DNA from 2 places in the Arthrobacter sp. BI5 genome. Region 2 is predicted to be linked to the other one. Evidence: riboswitches for the same ligand, from Rfam matches in the RefSeq annotation. Region 2 holds a riboswitch; the other holds the start of a gene.
What was found. A riboswitch is a leader RNA that binds a small molecule or an ion and turns the genes downstream of it on or off. The one in region 2 is predicted to bind cyclic di-AMP.

Region 1 (7,797 bases), 190 kb from region 2:
CCCCGAGCGCCTCCCGTTCATTGCGGCCGGCGCCCAGCACCGAACCGTCCGGCCCGATCACGACGGCGCCGATCGGCACGTCCGCGGTAGCCAGCGCCCGGCGAGCCTCGGCCAGGGCCAGGCCCATCCATTCGGCATGGCGGGGCTCGGGGGTAGTCATGGCTCAATGATAGTTTCGACACTAAGCAAGCTGTGCACCTGGCCGGTGCACCGGGAAGTCGGGAGACGGCATTGAGCACCAAGACTGAGAGCTGGCTGATGCGGCGCTGGGGCAGGTGGGTGGTCCCGTACGCCGCGCTGTGGATCACGATGCTGATCGGCGGCGTCGTCGTCGTCGCCCTGGCGCTGACAAGCGCGGAAGTCTACGACGACGTCGTGGACGACGCCGGCCTGGCCAGCCTGGACAAGCCGACGCTGTCGTTCATGCAACAGCTGCGCAGCCCTGGCCTGGACGCGTTCGTCACCGGCTTCACCAATATTGGCGGCGGGATCGGCATGCCGATCCTGGCCAGCATCCTGACGGCATGGCTGATCTGGGTCTCCCGGACCTGGCGGCCGCTGATCCTGATCGGGGGCGCCGCCGCCGCTTCCATCACCGCGACCACCGTCGGCAAGAAGCTGATCGGCCGGACCCGCCCCGACCACGCCGACGCGGTGCCGCCCTACGAGGATTCGCCGTCGTTCCCCAGCGGCCACACGCTGAACACCACGGTGGTGATCGGGCTGGTGGTCTACCTTGCCTGCCTGCAGGTGCAGCGAACCGTGGCCCGCGTGGCTTTCATCACGGCCGGCGCGGTGTTCATCTTCCTGATGGGCATGAGCCGCGTCTTTCTGGGCCACCACTGGATGACCGATGTGATCTTCGGCTGGGCGCTGGGACTGGGCTGGGTGGGGATCGTGATCCTGGCCCACCGGCTGTTCCATGTGCTGCGGCACCGGGAGCACACCGGCCCCGCGCCGACGTTCGACAACGAGGCGCACCTGCGCGACCCCGCCCCGGACGACGCCGCCGCTGGTGCCGCCGCCGACGCCGATACCCCCGGCTCCGGGGGACGGTCCTCAGCGTCCGGGTGATAGTTTTGACCCATGCGCACTCTCGTTGTGGACCACCCGCTGGTCGCCCATAAGCTCACCGTTCTGCGGGACAAGAACACCCCGTCCCCGGTCTTCCGCCAGCTGACCGAGGAGCTCGTCACGCTCCTCGCCTATGAGGCTACGCGGGACGTCCGCACCGAACCGGTGACCATCGAGACGCCGGTCAGCACCACCATCGGCACCGCGTTCACCAAGCCCACCCCGCTGGTGGTCCCGATCCTGCGCGCCGGGCTCGGCATGCTGGAAGGCATGACCAAGCTGGTCCCCACCGCCGAGGTGGGCTTCCTGGGCATGGCCCGCGACGAAGAGACGCTGGACATCATCACCTACGCCGAGCGCCTGCCCGAGGACCTGACGGACCGCCAGATCTTCGTCCTGGACCCCATGCTGGCCACCGGCGGCACGCTCCGCGAGGCGATCAAGTTCCTCTTCAAGCGCGGCGCCTCGGACGTCACCTGCATCTGCCTGCTGGCCGCCCCGGAGGGCCTGGCCAAGCTGGAAGAAGAGCTCTCGGACGCCAACGTGACCATTGTCCTGGCCTCCATCGACGAAAAGCTGAACGAGAAGTCCTACATTGTGCCCGGCCTGGGCGACGCCGGAGACCGCCTGTACGGCATCGCGGTCTAGCAACCGGGGTTCAGTGCCGCCCCTCGAGGTGCGGTTAACAGGTCCTGCGGTCAAGGGTTCCGGCGGCACGCGTCCGGGACTAGCCTGTGCCCATGGACTGGAAACTTGAACTGGTGTTTGTCCCCGTCTCGGATGTGGACCGGGCCAAGGACTTCTATGTGAACAAGGTCGGTTTCAACGCCGACTACGACGAACGCCCCGCGGAGAACATCCGCTTCGTCCAGCTGACGCCGCCGGGTTCCGGTTGCTCTATCGCGATCGGCGAGGGCCTCAACGATGCCCCGCCCGGCACCGCCCCCAGCCTGCAATTGGTGGTCAACGACATCCAGGCGGCGCACCGGCAGCTCAAGGACAACGGTGTCGACGTCAGCGACATCGACGTTCAGGACTGGGGGCATTTCGTCTACTTCGCCGATCCGGATGGCAACAAATGGGCGGTGCAATACATCCCCAGCCGTTCAGGCGGCTAGCCGTCCACTGGCCCCGTATTCCGCGGGCCGCGCGGCGGCAGGCGCACGTGAGGCCCCGGATCCTGTGGATCCGGGGCCTCCTCCAGCCGGGCGCAAGGCCCGCGGTGCGTGTGGCTTAGTACCAGTTGTTCGCGTAGTGGAAGTTCAGGGCGCCGCACGGCGAACCGTAGCGGTCCTGCACGTACTGCAGGCCCCAGTTGATCTGGGTCCGGTAGTTGGTCCGGTAATCTGCGCCGGCGCTGGCCATCTTCTCGGCCGGCAGGGACTGCACCACGCCGTAGGCGCCGCTGCTGGGGTTCGTGGCCGTGGTCTTCCAGTCGGATTCCTTGGTCCACAGCTTCAGCAGGCACTGCATCTCGCTCGCTGCCCAGCCGTGCGCGGGCAGCTGGGCGGCGGCATAGGCCTGCGCGCCGGCGGGATCGTCGACGGCCACCGGCTTCGCCGGAGCGGGCGCCGGGGCTTTTACGGGCTTGGCCTTCGCTGCCGGGGCCTTGGCAGCTGGTTTGGCCGGGGCTTTCGCCTTGGCGGGCGCGACCTTGGCCGCCTGGGCCTCCACGTTCGCGGCGGCGGGGGATGCAGGAGCGTTACTGCCGACGCGTTCAAAGTCCAGGGTCTGCAGGGACGCTGCCGTGTCCTTGGCCGCGTCGGCGGTGTGCGCGGCCGTGCCGGACGCCTGGCCCGCCGCGCCTGCCCCCAGCAGGACCGCAAAAGCGGACACTACGACGGCGGCGCGTTTGCCGTTGGTCCTGAGCCCGGCGCGGGACAGGGCCGAAACGCGCTTCGCCGGCTCGGCGCGGTGGCGCGCGCTCTCGGCGTCGGACGTGCGTTTAGCGCCTTCTGGGCGTGCGGGTACCTTGAATTCAGTCATGTTCGCCTCTCAACGCCTACGGAGTTAGCTGTCGGGTTCGGATGCGAAATCCGGCCGCACGGAATCTCGACGTGGCGGCTTAACCCCAAGGGTGCATGGATGCAGAATGCCCGGGAACTCTGGGTTCCCCGTCTCTGCCTGGTCCATGGGAATCCGGGAAGCGGCAGAGTTTGGCGTCAGCCCGGATATGCGGCTAGATCGATGACCGCACCCTAAAACGGTACCGGACTTCCACTCAGATGTCACATTTAGGTAACGGCACATGGCTGCCGCGGAGTGGCGTCTTGCTTTCAGGTCCGCGGCGGGCAGGCCCGTTTCGACGGTTCCCTGCCCACCAGCTGATGGGAAGCATCGGGTGCGCGGGGAACCGTCGAAACGGCGGGGCTAACGCGTGCGCCGCCCAGCGGCCTGCCTAGTCCGCGAGCGGGGACGGTGCGGCGTCGGTCCGGTGCGGAGGTTCAGGGTGTCCTTCACGGCGGCTAGGCCCCCAGCTTGTAGACGGTGGTGTTGCCGACGGTCTGCGCCTGATAGTTGGCCGCGACCCAGTTGGCGACCTCGGAGTTGCCGCCGCGGCCCCCGCCCATTCCGCCCATACCGCCGGAGATGAAGTAGCCGATTTCGCCGCGGCCCACCATCGCCTGGAACTGCGCGAGCGTGGGGTAGGGGTCACCGCCGTTCCAGCCGCCCAGCGCGATCACGCTGGTGCCGGTGGCGAGTTCCAGGCTGGCGGCCTGGGTGGCGCCGGAGACAATCGCGGACCACTTGGCGCCGGAGGACTTCAGCAGGGCGGTCAGCTCCGCCGAAGACGTTTCCCCGCCGGGTCCGCCGGGGGCGTCGGCGCCCGCACCGCTGGTGCCGGCGCTTCCGCCGTCGCCCTCCGGCCTGCCGGCCGCCCCGAAGCCGCCGCCCATCGCGGAGGCGGTGGGCCCCGACGTCGGGATCGACCCGGAGTGCGGCTGGGCCGCCGTCGCCAGCGTCCAGGCCGTGGTGCCCAGGCCGCCCGCCAGCAGTGAGAGGACCACGACGCCGGCCGTGGCAGCCTTGCGGAACCGGGCCGGGAGCGCCGCCAGGCTGTCCACCCGGAGCAGCAGCGCCGCGGCGGCCAGGACGCCCAGGACCACGGCGATCACCCGGAGCCCTGGCAGCCAGGCGGGGTCGCGGCCAAGGAGCACGGCGGACCACGCCGAGGTGGCCAGCACCGTCACGGCCAGCACCATCCGCGCCGGCCAGTAGGAACGGCCCCGCCACAGTTCCACGGAACCGATGCCAACCAACGCCGCGATGGCCGGTGCCAGCGCCACGGCATAGTACGGGTGCACGGTGCCGCTCATGAAGCTGAAGATGCCGGCAGTGACCAGCAGCCAGCCGCCCCAGAGCAACAGCGCCGCGCGGGTGGCCGAGGTCCGGGCCTGGCGGCGGGTGAACCACAACCCGGCGGCCAGCAGGATCAGGGCCGCGGGCAGCAGCCAGGACACCTCGCCGCCGAAGCTGGCGCCGAACATCCGGGTGATCCCGGCCGCGCCGCCGAAGCCCACGTTGCCGCTGCCGCCCGGCCCGCCGGCGTTACCACCCAAGCCGCCGCCGGGCATCCCGCCGCCGGATCCGGTGATCCGGCCCAGCCCGTTATAGCCGAACGTGAGTTCCAGGAAACTGTTGGTCTCCGATCCCGCCATATAGGGCCGGGTGGAGGCGGGCGTCAGCTGGAACAGTGCAAGGTAGCTTCCGGCCACGACGGCGATCCCCGCCGCGGCGGCGAGCAGGTGCAGGAGCCGCCGGCCCAGGGTGGCGGGCGCCGCCCACAGGTAGGCCAGGGTCAGTCCGGGCACAATCAGGAAACCCTGCAGCATCTTGGCCAGGAAGGCCAGGCCGATCACGGCGCCGGCGGCGGCCAGCCACTTCCAGCCAGCCTTCTCGATGGCCCGGGTGGTGAGGTAGGCGGCCAGCACCAGGCACAGGGTGAGCAGGGCGTCCGGGTTGTTGAACCGGAACATCAGGGCGGCCACCGGCGTCAGCGCCAGGGCGCCGCCGGCCAGCAGGCCAGCCGCCGGACCGGACACCCGTTTGACCGTCAGGTACAGAAGCCCGACGGCGGCCACCCCCATCAGCGCCTGGGGAATGAGCATGCTCAGCGCCGAGAAGCCGAAGATCCGCCCGGCAAGGGCCGGGATCCAGAGCGCGGCCGGCGGCTTGTCCACCGTGATGGCGTTGCCGGCGTCGAGCGAGCCGAAGAGCAGCGCGGTCCAGTCCTTGGTGCCGGCCTGGATCGCCGCGGCGTAGAAGGAGTTGGCGTAGCCGGTGGCTTCCAGGTTCCACAGGTACAACACTGCGGTGAGGACCAGCAACAGGGCCGCCGAGGGCCGCACCCACCGCGGCTGCGGCCCGAACAGCAGGCGTGCGCGGCGGCCCTGCACGGCGGGCGGCAAGGGAGCTGCCGGGTTAGCCGGCGTCGTTGTGGGCCCGCCCGCCGACGCGTGCGGGCTGCCGGCCGGGGCTCCGGTGGCGGGGTTGATGGTTGCGGTCATTTACTTGGCCGTTTCTGTGTGGGGGAGGGCGGAGTCGGTAGAGCCGTGCGACGAAGCCGCGGCGAGGGCGCCGGGCTTCGGAGCCGCCGGGTCGGGCCGGTGGCGGAAGACCACCAGCCGGAAGAGCAGGAATTTGACCGCGGTGGCGGTCAGGTTGGCGGCGGTGACGGTTACCAGCTCGAGCCAGCGGTCCGGGGTGCCGCCGGACACGCCGTGGACCAGGGCAAGTGCGCCGGAGGTCAGGGCCAGCCCGATCCCGAACACCAGCAGGCCCTCAAAGTGGTGGCGTGCCGCCTGGCTGCTGCCCTGGATGCCGAAGGTGAACCGCCGGTTGGCCGCGGTGTTGGCCACGGCCGTGCTGAGCAACGCGAGGAAGTTGGCCAGCTGCGGGTCCATGATTACGCGGCAGAGCAGGAAGATCAGCAGGTACGCGAGGGTGGAGGCCACCCCGATGCTGCCGAAACGCACGAGCTGGCCGAAGAGGCCTCCGCCCGGGCTTTGTTCCTGGCCGCGCGAGGTGGCCGGCAGCGGTCCGCGGGCCAGGGCGGCCCGGAGCTCGGGAACCGGGATCAGGCCCGAGACCAGGTCCCGGCTCAGCCGGGCCATGCCGCGCAGGTCCGCGAGGGCGGTCTGGACGATGTCCACGCTGGAGTTCGGGTCGTCGGTCCAGTCCACCGGGACTTCGTGGACGCGCAGGCCGCATTTTTCGGCCAGAACCAGCAGCTCGGTGTCGAAGAACCAGGCGTTGTCCAGGGTGTGGGGGAGCAGCTGCCGGGCCACGTCCGCCCGGATGGCCTTGAAGCCGCATTGGGCGTCGCTGAAGTGGGCGCCCAAGCAGGACTGCAGGAGGAGGTTGTAGCTGCGCGAGATGAATTCCCGTTTGGGCCCGCGGACCACGCGCGAGTTGCGGGTCAGCCGGGTCCCGATCGCGAGGTCGGAATGGCCGGAAATCAGCGGGGCCAGCAGGGGGCCGAGCGCCGCCAGATCGGTGGACAGGTCCACGTCCATGTACGCCAGGACCGGCGACGGCGAGGCGAGCCACACCTTGCGCAGCGCGTTCCCGCGGCCCTTTTCGGCCATGTGGACCACGTTGACCTCGCGGAGCTCCCGGGCCACGCGTTCGGCCGTCTGGAGCGTTCCGTCGGTGCTGGCGTTGTCCGCCACCGTGATTCGGAAGGAGTGCGGGAAGAGACCGACAAGATAAGCGTGGAGCCGGCGCAGGCAGGCCTCAAGGTCCCGTTCCTCGTTGAAGACCGGGATGGTGACATCCAGCAGCGGTGCGGTGGTGCGCGTATCGACCGGGAACCGCCTGCCGGCAGTGCCGGTGAACGCTGCGGCGAGCGGGTCCGGGCAGGGCGCGTCGGCCAGGGCGACTCCGCCGGGGGCGGGGCCGGCGGCCGCAACTCCGGCGGCCGCTTCGGCCGCTTCGGGCGGTTCGGTCGCACCGGCTATTGCCGGTCCGGCCGGCGTCGCCGCCGCAGGGTGGGGCGGGGTTCCTGGAGCCTGGTCTGTGAACGTCATGGCTCAACTTTCCCGGCGGCCCATATGAGGGCTTTAGGGCCAAGCTGTGCGGGGCCTGTGGAAGTCCACCACCTGCGTTGACGTCGAGATCCGGAAGCCTCGCGGCCGGCTGGCCGGCTGAGCCGGCTACGCCGCCGGGGGTACCGCGGGCAGCCGGACGGCGAATTCCGTCCGGCCCGGCCGGGAAGTCACCTCGACGGCTCCTCCGTGGGCCTCCACGATCGACTGCACAATGGACAAGCCCAGTCCGCTGGTGCCCTCGGAGGCCCCGGCCGCCACCGCCGTCGCGACCGCCGTCGTCGAGGTCCCGGCTTCGGTGACCGGGTTAGTGCGTGCGGCGTCCGCCCGCGCGAAGCGGGCGAAGACCCGGCCGAGGAATTCAGGGGCGATGCCGCTGCCGTTGTCCGTCACGGTGACCACGGCGCTGCCGTCCGCCGACCGCGTGACGCCCGTGACAACCTTCGTTCCGGGCGCCGTGTGCTTGCGGGCATTGGAGAGGAGGTTGGCGAGGACCCGGTGGAGCTGGGCCGCGTCGCCGCGCACCAGCACGGGCTCGTCCGAGAGTTCCAGCTGCCAGAGGCGGTCAGGGGCCATGACTTTCTCGTCGCTCACGCTCTCGATGGCCAGCTGGGTGAGGTCGACGTCGGTGACCTTGAGCGGCTGCCCCTCGTCCAGGCGTGCCAGCAGCAGCAGG
Region 2 (7,797 bases):
AGCCGTTCCAGCGCCCGTTGCACGCTGACCCGGCCGCTGGCCCGTGCGGCCAGGGCGGAGAAGTCCGGCACCGCGGGGGACATCAGGTCCGGCCGCGCGGCGAACAGGGCCCGCAACGAGTCGTCGCTGCGTGCCTGCAGTTCCTTGCTGAGCGCGCGGATAAGGGACATCAGTCCAACGTTACCTTTCGCCGTGCCCGGGCGCCCGGCGCCGGGCTGCGACGGCGTCGACCACCAGGGCGAGCATCAGCAGGAACGCCAGCGGCAGCCCGTAAAGCGCGGTGGATGTAATCCACGCCGGGGCCACCACGTTGTTGAAGGCCAGAACCATGACGGCTCCGACGGCAGCCAGCGAGAGCGCGGCCACGGCGGCCGCAAGAATCATGAGGGGCCGCCGGAAGCGCTGTGCAGTCATGGAGGCAACGCTAACAGCCCGGCTTCGCCCGCGCCTCAAGCCGTCAAAGTGGCCAAGGCAGGATAACCTTGGAGGAACAGACCAACACGGTCCGGGCAGTCATACCCTGAACCCGCATAACCATGCGGATGCGGTGACCGCCGGCCGCGTCCCCCAGAACGAAGAAGGTTGATTACGTGCCCACCGGCAAGGTCAAGTGGTATGACAAGGAAAAAGGCTTCGGATTCCTCGCAGGCGAAGACGGCCAGGAGGTCTTCCTGCCCAAGTCGGCGCTGCCCGAGGGCGTAACGGAACTCAAGGCCGGAACCCGGGTGGAGTTCGGTGTGGCCGACGGCCGCAAGGGAGCCCAGGCCCTGGGCCTGCGGGTGCTGGACAAGACCCCGTCGATCGCGAAGGCCAAGCGTCCCAGCGCGAAGGACCTCGCACCGCTGGTGCAGGACCTCGTCAGCGTGCTGGACAACCTCTCCGGAACACTGTCCGCGGGGAAGTACCCGGAGGGCAACAAGGCCAAGGCCATCGCCGTCGCGCTTCGTAAGGTCGCCGACGAGCTGGACGCGTAAGGCTCTGCGATGACTCCGGAACCTGAACAGAACGCCGCCGCGGCGGCCGGTGCGGCCGCCAAGGCCGCCGGCGCCAAAGCAGGATCCAAGCCGCGCTATGGCGTGCCCGTCTGGCGCGTCGGCAAGCCGGACGCCTTCCTGGCAGCCTCGGTCGACGTCGCCCGTGCCGCGGTGGAGGGCATCGCCCCGGCGGAACAGATCGGCCGGCACCTGGCCGCCAAGAGCGAGGGCGACCGCCTGGTCACGCACCTTTTTGAGTCCAAGCTGCCCGGTTACGGCGGCTGGCAGTGGTACGCGGTGCTGACGCGCAATTCGCGCTCCAAGACCGTGACGGTGGATGAGCTGGGCCTGCTGCCCTCCGACGAGTCCATCCTGGCCCCGGAGTGGGTGCCGTGGGCCGAGCGGGTGCGTCCGGAGGACGCGCAGCAGGATGAGGCCGCCGACGCCCCTGCGGCTGTTGCCGCGCCGGAAGGGCACGCCGCCGACGACGACGCCCCGGAAGAGTCCGCCGACGCCGCCGACGCCGACGACGACGCCCCGGAAGAGTCCGCCGACGACGCCGGCAGCGACGCCCCGGAAGAGCCCGCTGTGGTTGACGCCGCCAGCGAGTCCGGGCAGGCCGAGTCCGCCGCCGAGGCCAACTAGCGGTTTGGAACTGTTCGGGGGAATGCGGCGGAGGGTCGGGACATGAGGTCCACCTTCAAATCGCTGCACATCCTGAACTACCGGATCTGGTTCATCGGGGCCCTCGTCTCCAATATCGGGACCTGGATGCAGCGCACCGCCCAGGACTGGCTGGTCTTTGACCACCTGACCGCGCAGGACGCCGGCGCCATGGGTGTCACGATGGCCCTGCAGCTGGGCCCGCAGCTATTCCTCGCCCCCGTGGCCGGGCTGGTGGCCGACCGCTTCAACCGCAAACAGTTGCTGGTCCTGACGCAGTCCGCGATGGCGCTGCTCAGCGCGGCACTGGGCCTGCTGGTGCTGTCCGGCGCCGCGCAGCTCTGGCACGTCTACATCTTCGCCCTGCTGCTGGGCGTCGTGTCCGCCCTCGATGCGCCCGTGCGCCAGACCTTCGTCTCCGAACTGGTCCGCGACGACTACCTGCCCAACGCCGTCGCCCTCAACAGCGCCTCCTTCAACGTGGCCCGGATGATCGGCCCCGCCGTCGCCGGGATGCTCACCGTCGCCATCGGTCCCGGCTGGGTCTTCCTGGTCAACACCGTCACCTTCCTGGCGCTGCTGCTGAGCCTGGCCAAAATCCCCGCCGCCTCGCTCCGGCAGCTGCCGCGGGCCCCGGCCGGAAAGGGCAGGATCCGCGAGGGCCTGCGCTACGTGCGGTACCGCCCCGACATCGTTGTGGTGCTGGTGGCCGTGTTCATCGTGGGCACCCTGGGATTGAACTTCGTTCTCTTCATCGCCGCCATGGTCGGCACCGAGTTCGGCCTGGATGCCGGCGCCTTCGGCCTGATGAACTCGATCATGGCGATCGGTTCCGTCGCCGGCGCGCTGCTCTCCGCCGGGCGGGGCCGGCCGCGGATGCGCGTGATCTTCGGCGCGGCCGGTGCCTTCGGCCTGACCTCGGGCCTCGCCGCGCTGGCACCGAACTACTTCTGGTTCGGCGTCGCGCTGGTGCCGGTAGGGCTCTTCGCGATCACCATGATGACGAGTGCCAACGGCTACGTCCAGACCACTACGGACCCGGTGATGCGCGGCCGGGTGATGGCCCTGTACATGGCGATCTTCATGGGCGGCACCCCCATCGGCGCGCCGCTGGTCGGCTGGGTGGCGAACGTGGCCGGCGCGCGCTGGTCGATGGGTGTTGCTGCGGCCGCCGGGGTGATCGCTGCCCTGATCGGCATGGTCTGGATCGTCCGGGCGCAGCAGTTGCGGATCGCTTTCAACCGCCGGGCGCGGGGCTTGCGCTACTTCCGCGTCGTCCCCGGCAATTCTTTACGGGCGGATAACCCGAAGGAAAACCGGCCGGAAAACCCGGACGGCGCCGCCCGGGAGGAAAACCCGGACGACGCCGTCGGCCGCTGACCCGCCCCGGCCGGGACGGCGCCGGCGCTACTTCTTGAGCTCGCCGACGACGAAGTCGATGCACTCGAGCAGCGCGGAGACGTCGTCGGGTTCGATCGCCACGAAGGTGGCGATGCGCAGCTGGTTCCGGCCCAGCTTGCGGTACGGCTCGGTGTCCACCACGCCGTTGGCGCGCAGGACCTTGGCGATGGCTGCGGCATCGATCGAGTCGTCGAAGTCGATCGTGGCAATTACATTGGACCGGTCCTCGGCCCTGGCCACGAAGGGGGTCGCGTAAGAGGAAGCCTCGGCCCAGCGGTAGATGCGGCCTGCCGAGTCTGCGGTCCGCGCGGCGGCGAAGTCGAGGCCGCCGTTGGCGTTGAGCCACTGCACCTGCGCGTCCAAGGTCACCAGGGTGGCCAGCGCCGGAGTGTTGTAGGTCTGGTTCAGCCGCGAATTGTCGATCGCCGTCTGCAGGTCCAGGAAGTCCGGAATCCAGCGGCCGCCGGCTTTAATCCGGGCGGCGCGCTCCAGCGCCGCCGGGGAGAACAGCCCCAGCCACAGGCCGCCGTCGGAGGCGAAGTTTTTCTGCGGCGCAAAGTAGTAGACGTCGGACTCGGCGACGTCCACGTCCAGGCCGCCAGCCGCGGAGGTGGCGTCCACCAGGACGAGGGAACCTGCGTCGGCACCGGGCACGCGCTTCACCGGCGCGGCGACTCCGGTGGAGGTCTCATTCTGCGGCCAGGCGTAGGCGTCGACGCCGGCCTCGGCCTGCGCCTCGGGGCGGGTGCCGGGCTCGGACTTGATGATCGAGGATTCGGCGAGGAACGGTGCCTTGTTGGTCGCCGCGGCGAACTTTGAGCCGAATTCGCCGAAGGAAAGGTGCTGGGCCTTGTTCTCCACCAGGCCGAAGCTGGCAATGTCCCAGAACGCCGTGGAACCGCCGACGCCAAGGATGACCTCGTAGCCGTCGGGGGCGCGGAAGAAGTCACTCAGGCCGGTCCGGACCGACCCCACCAGGTTCTTCACCGGCGCCTGGCGGTGCGAGGTGCCGAGCAGCTTTGCCGACGCCGCGGACAGGGCCTCCATCTGCTCCGGCCGGACCTTCGACGGCCCGGCGCCAAACCGCCCGTCCTTGGGAAGGAGGTTCGCGGGGATCGTGATGCTGGTGTCGCTCACAGTGGCTCCAATTGTCGGCTGGGTGCGTGGCGTGGCTCGGACGGGTCCCGCACCGGATTCGGCTGGGCCCGCTCTATATTCTGCCCGACGGCCACGGCCGGGCGGGAAAACCGTCCGTCATAGTCCGGTCATTGAGGCGGACGCCGCCGCGCCGGACGCGCATCCGGTTCCGGCTCCGGGAGCGGGTCCGCGGAGCTGCGGACAGATTATCCGGAGTAATTCAAAATAGGCTAGGCTGTGCGGTGACGTACGGCGGATCTCGCCGGGGCGCATCCTGCACGCTGTACGGTGGGAATGACGCAAGGACGGCGCTCGAGGAGCTGAGCTGAATGACGGATCTGATCGATACCACCGAGATGTATCTTCGGACCATCCTGGAACTTGAAGAAGAGAACATCGTCGCCCTCCGCGCCCGCATCGCCGAACGGCTCCGCCATTCCGGCCCCACCGTTTCCCAGACCGTCGGACGGATGGAACGGGACGGACTCGTGGTTGTTTCCGGGGACCGGCACCTCGAACTGACCGACACGGGCCGGAAACGTGCCATCGAGGTCATGCGCAAGCACCGCCTGGCCGAGCGGCTGCTCGCCGACGTGATCGGACTCGACTGGGCGTACGTCCACGAGGAAGCGTGCCGGTGGGAGCACGTGATGAGCGAACGGGTCGAACGCCGCATCTTCGAAATGCTGGACCATCCGACTGTGTCTCCCTACGGGAACCCGATCCCCGGCCTCGCCGAACTCGGCGGGCTCCCGATGGCGGAACGCGGCGGGGTGGTCAACCTGCTCGAGGCGATGGCCGGCTACGGCGCGGATTCCAGGATCACCGTGAACCGGCTCGCCGAGCCGATCCAGGTGGAGCCGGAGCTGCTGGTCCAGTTGGACGAGGGCGGAATCCGTCCCGGAGCCAGGGTGTCCCTGGAGCGTGTGGGGGAGTACATCTCGGTGCGGGTGCCGGACATTGAAGGTGCGCTCGAACTGCCGCCCGAGGTCGCCGCCCACGTCTTCGTTACGCTCGGGTAACTCCGGTCACCGCTGCGTCCGCGGAGCCGCCGCGAAGTTATGCACATGCGAGATAACGGAATTATTACTGCTTGCCTTAATCCCCTATAGTTGATGACTAGCACCGATACTAAAGCGTTATCTGATCCGAAGCCGAGCTCTGCCAGCGGATCAGCACAGCGAGTCACCTTCTGGCAGAGGCGGGGGAACCACAACCGGCTGCTGATTCAGCAGCCTTGGGGTGAAGTCCGCTAGCGGCAAGCAAACACTATGAGGGATCCGCTGAGGGTGCCCTTGTGTCTGGATGCTTGCACCGGCGGACCGGGTCTTTGATCTCTCTGACCCGAATCCGACAGCTAACTTCGCAGGCTATCCAGAGAGGAACCCTTCTTGACCACCCAGACCGTCAGGGGCCGCCGTCGTGCGACCGGTCCCGCTCCGGAGCCGCGCCCGGCCGCCGTCGTTCTCACCGAGCGCCCGCGCGATGCGCACCGCGACGAGCGCCGCGGGCGGCGCAGCGCGTTCCGCCAGGTAACCGACTTCGCCGCCGTCAGCGGTGTGGGTCAGAAGGCCGGCATCGCCCTCGCGGCCACCGGGCTGGTCCTCACCGTCGCCGTTCCGGCCACCGGCCCCGTGATGGCCACCGAGGCCGCCAGGACCGGCTCGGTTTCCGCCGCGGCGCAGCCCGAGGTCAAGGCAGCGGCCGCCGAAATCAACTTCAACCGCACGGCGGTCACCACCAAGGGCGACCCGGACAGCAAGCTCAAGCAGCTGCTGAGCGCCCAGTCCGTCGGCACCATCACCCGGGCGGCGTCGGCCGGCAGCCTCGGCGCCCCGCTGGACGCCATGGTCACCGCGTCGCCGTTCGGCTACCGGGTCAGCCCCATCACGGGCGCCGTGGGCGAATTCCACCGCGGGCAGGACTATGCCGCGCAGTGCGGCACCGCCGTTCACGCCGCCGCGAGCGGCACCGTGACTTTTTCCGGCTGGCACCCCTACGGGGGCGGCAACCGGGTCGTGATCGACCATGGCAACGGCCTGGAGACCACGTACAACCACTTGTCGTCCTCCAACGTCCACGTGGGCCAGCAGGTCTCGCGCGGCGATGTGGTGGCGATGAGCGGAACCACCGGCGCCTCCACCGGCTGCCACCTCCACTTCGAGGTGATGGTCAACGGGGAAGTCGTTGATCCGCTGGGCTGGCTCTAAGCCGACCCGAGGGACGACTCGCATTTCTGTGACACGCCGTGATCTGAATGTGACATTGAGTCCCAACTGTTGTACCGTATGAAGCACGCCAACTTCTCCGAAGTTGGCGCTCTTGAGTGGATTGCCTAACTCTGCCACCGCTCAAGGTCCGTTCGCATGACATCGTCTGGCAGGGGCGGGGGAACCAATTTTGGTCTTCGCAAGAAGACCTTGGGGTTAAGTCGCAAAGCTTCCCAGGAAGCGGCGCGGCCGGGTGACTCCCATCCGAATCCGACAGCTCACCTCGTAGGCATTGGGAGAGGCTACTTTCGTGTCTTCACGCCACAATGCTGCGCGTTTTCGCGCTGGCGAGGCTCAGTTGAGCCCGCTAAATTCCACGCTCTGCGCTGCCCTTGCCGGCGCCCGGGCTGGATCACGCAACGCAGTTCCCGCTTTTGGCGCGTCTTCGCAGTACACCCTTCGCTAAGAAACCCGTTTCGGGGCGATCCGGCGTACCCCCAAGATGCCGGAGCGTCCTCAGTCCCGCCTGCATGCAGCGCGGACACTTAGGATCACGAAAGAGAGAACTAAATGACTACTCGTGCAAACATTGCACGCCACCGCGCGGAGGTCACCAAGACCAACTCGCTGGCTGTCATTGCTAAGGCCGTCGGCGACAACGCCGGTGGTATGGGTCGCCAGGCCGCGGTTATCGCTGCAGCCTCCGGCCTGGTTCTGACCAGCGGTATCGCAGCCAACGCTGCCGAGACCAACGTTCAGCGCGAATCGACGTCCGCTTCCGCCATGGAAGTACAGTCCAACGCTCCGGCCACGATTTCCGCGGCCTCCACCATCGCGATCTCCTACGAGAAGCCCGCGGTCAAGACCGCGCCGGGCCCCGTCGTCGAGGCTCCCAAGCCCGTCGTACAGGTCCAGGAAGCCAGCACCGACGCAACCGCGCCGGCAGCGGGCTCCACCGCCACCACCGGCACCGCGACCACCGCCTCCGCGGCCACCAAGGCTCCGGCCGCCGTCAGCGGCATGGGCGCTTCGATCGCCGCCGCTGCGTACGCCCAGATCGGCGTCTCGCAGGACTGCACCATGCTGGCTACCAACGCGCTGGCCGCCGTCGGCGTCAACTACCATGGCTGGCCGGCAGGTTACCTGTCCCTGGGCCGCACCGTGAGTGCTGCCGAGGCACAGCCGGGCGACCTCGCCTACTACCAGAACGGTGGCATGGGCATGGCCCACATCGCCGTTTACGTCGGCAACGGCATGGCCGTCCACGGCGGCTGGAACGGTGGAACCACCGCGCTGTACAGCGTCAACGTCGGCTCCGGCCCGGTCTTCATCCGCGTCGGCGGCTAGGACCCAGCCCCGGGCGTCAGCCCGAAGCGTCGTGACAGGACCCCTGCCCCTGCGGCAGGGGTCCT

Region 1: another riboswitch for cyclic di-AMP. It lies ahead of AC1MED_RS03285 (aggregation-promoting factor C-terminal-like domain-containing protein); the one in region 2 lies ahead of AC1MED_RS04170 (M23 family metallopeptidase).

What each region holds. Positions count from the first base shown of each region.
Region 1 is NZ_CM155264.1:681,943-689,739, forward strand. Features, by position in the region: gene AC1MED_RS03265 (nucleoside deaminase) at 1-160, opposite strand, end outside; gene AC1MED_RS03270 (phosphatase PAP2 family protein) at 259-1,074, shown strand; gene upp (uracil phosphoribosyltransferase) at 1,087-1,722, shown strand; gene AC1MED_RS03280 (glyoxalase superfamily protein) at 1,815-2,192, shown strand; gene AC1MED_RS03285 (aggregation-promoting factor C-terminal-like domain-containing protein) at 2,308-3,060, opposite strand; cyclic di-AMP (ydaO/yuaA leader) riboswitch at 3,059-3,241, opposite strand; gene AC1MED_RS03290 (glycosyltransferase family 39 protein) at 3,540-5,582, opposite strand; gene AC1MED_RS03295 (bifunctional glycosyltransferase family 2/GtrA family protein) at 5,583-7,103, opposite strand; gene AC1MED_RS03300 (HAMP domain-containing sensor histidine kinase) at 7,230-7,797, opposite strand, start outside.
Region 2 is NZ_CM155264.1:874,550-882,346, forward strand. Features, by position in the region: gene AC1MED_RS04135 (helicase-associated domain-containing protein) at 1-170, opposite strand, end outside; gene AC1MED_RS04140 (hypothetical protein) at 181-414, opposite strand; gene AC1MED_RS04145 (cold shock domain-containing protein) at 591-974, shown strand; gene AC1MED_RS04150 (DUF3027 domain-containing protein) at 984-1,619, shown strand; gene AC1MED_RS04155 (MFS transporter) at 1,662-3,017, shown strand; gene serC (phosphoserine transaminase) at 3,045-4,175, opposite strand; gene AC1MED_RS04165 (iron-dependent transcriptional repressor DtxR) at 4,505-5,197, shown strand; cyclic di-AMP (ydaO/yuaA leader) riboswitch at 5,349-5,562, shown strand; gene AC1MED_RS04170 (M23 family metallopeptidase) at 5,567-6,385, shown strand; cyclic di-AMP (ydaO/yuaA leader) riboswitch at 6,533-6,691, shown strand; gene AC1MED_RS04175 (NlpC/P60 family protein) at 6,956-7,732, shown strand.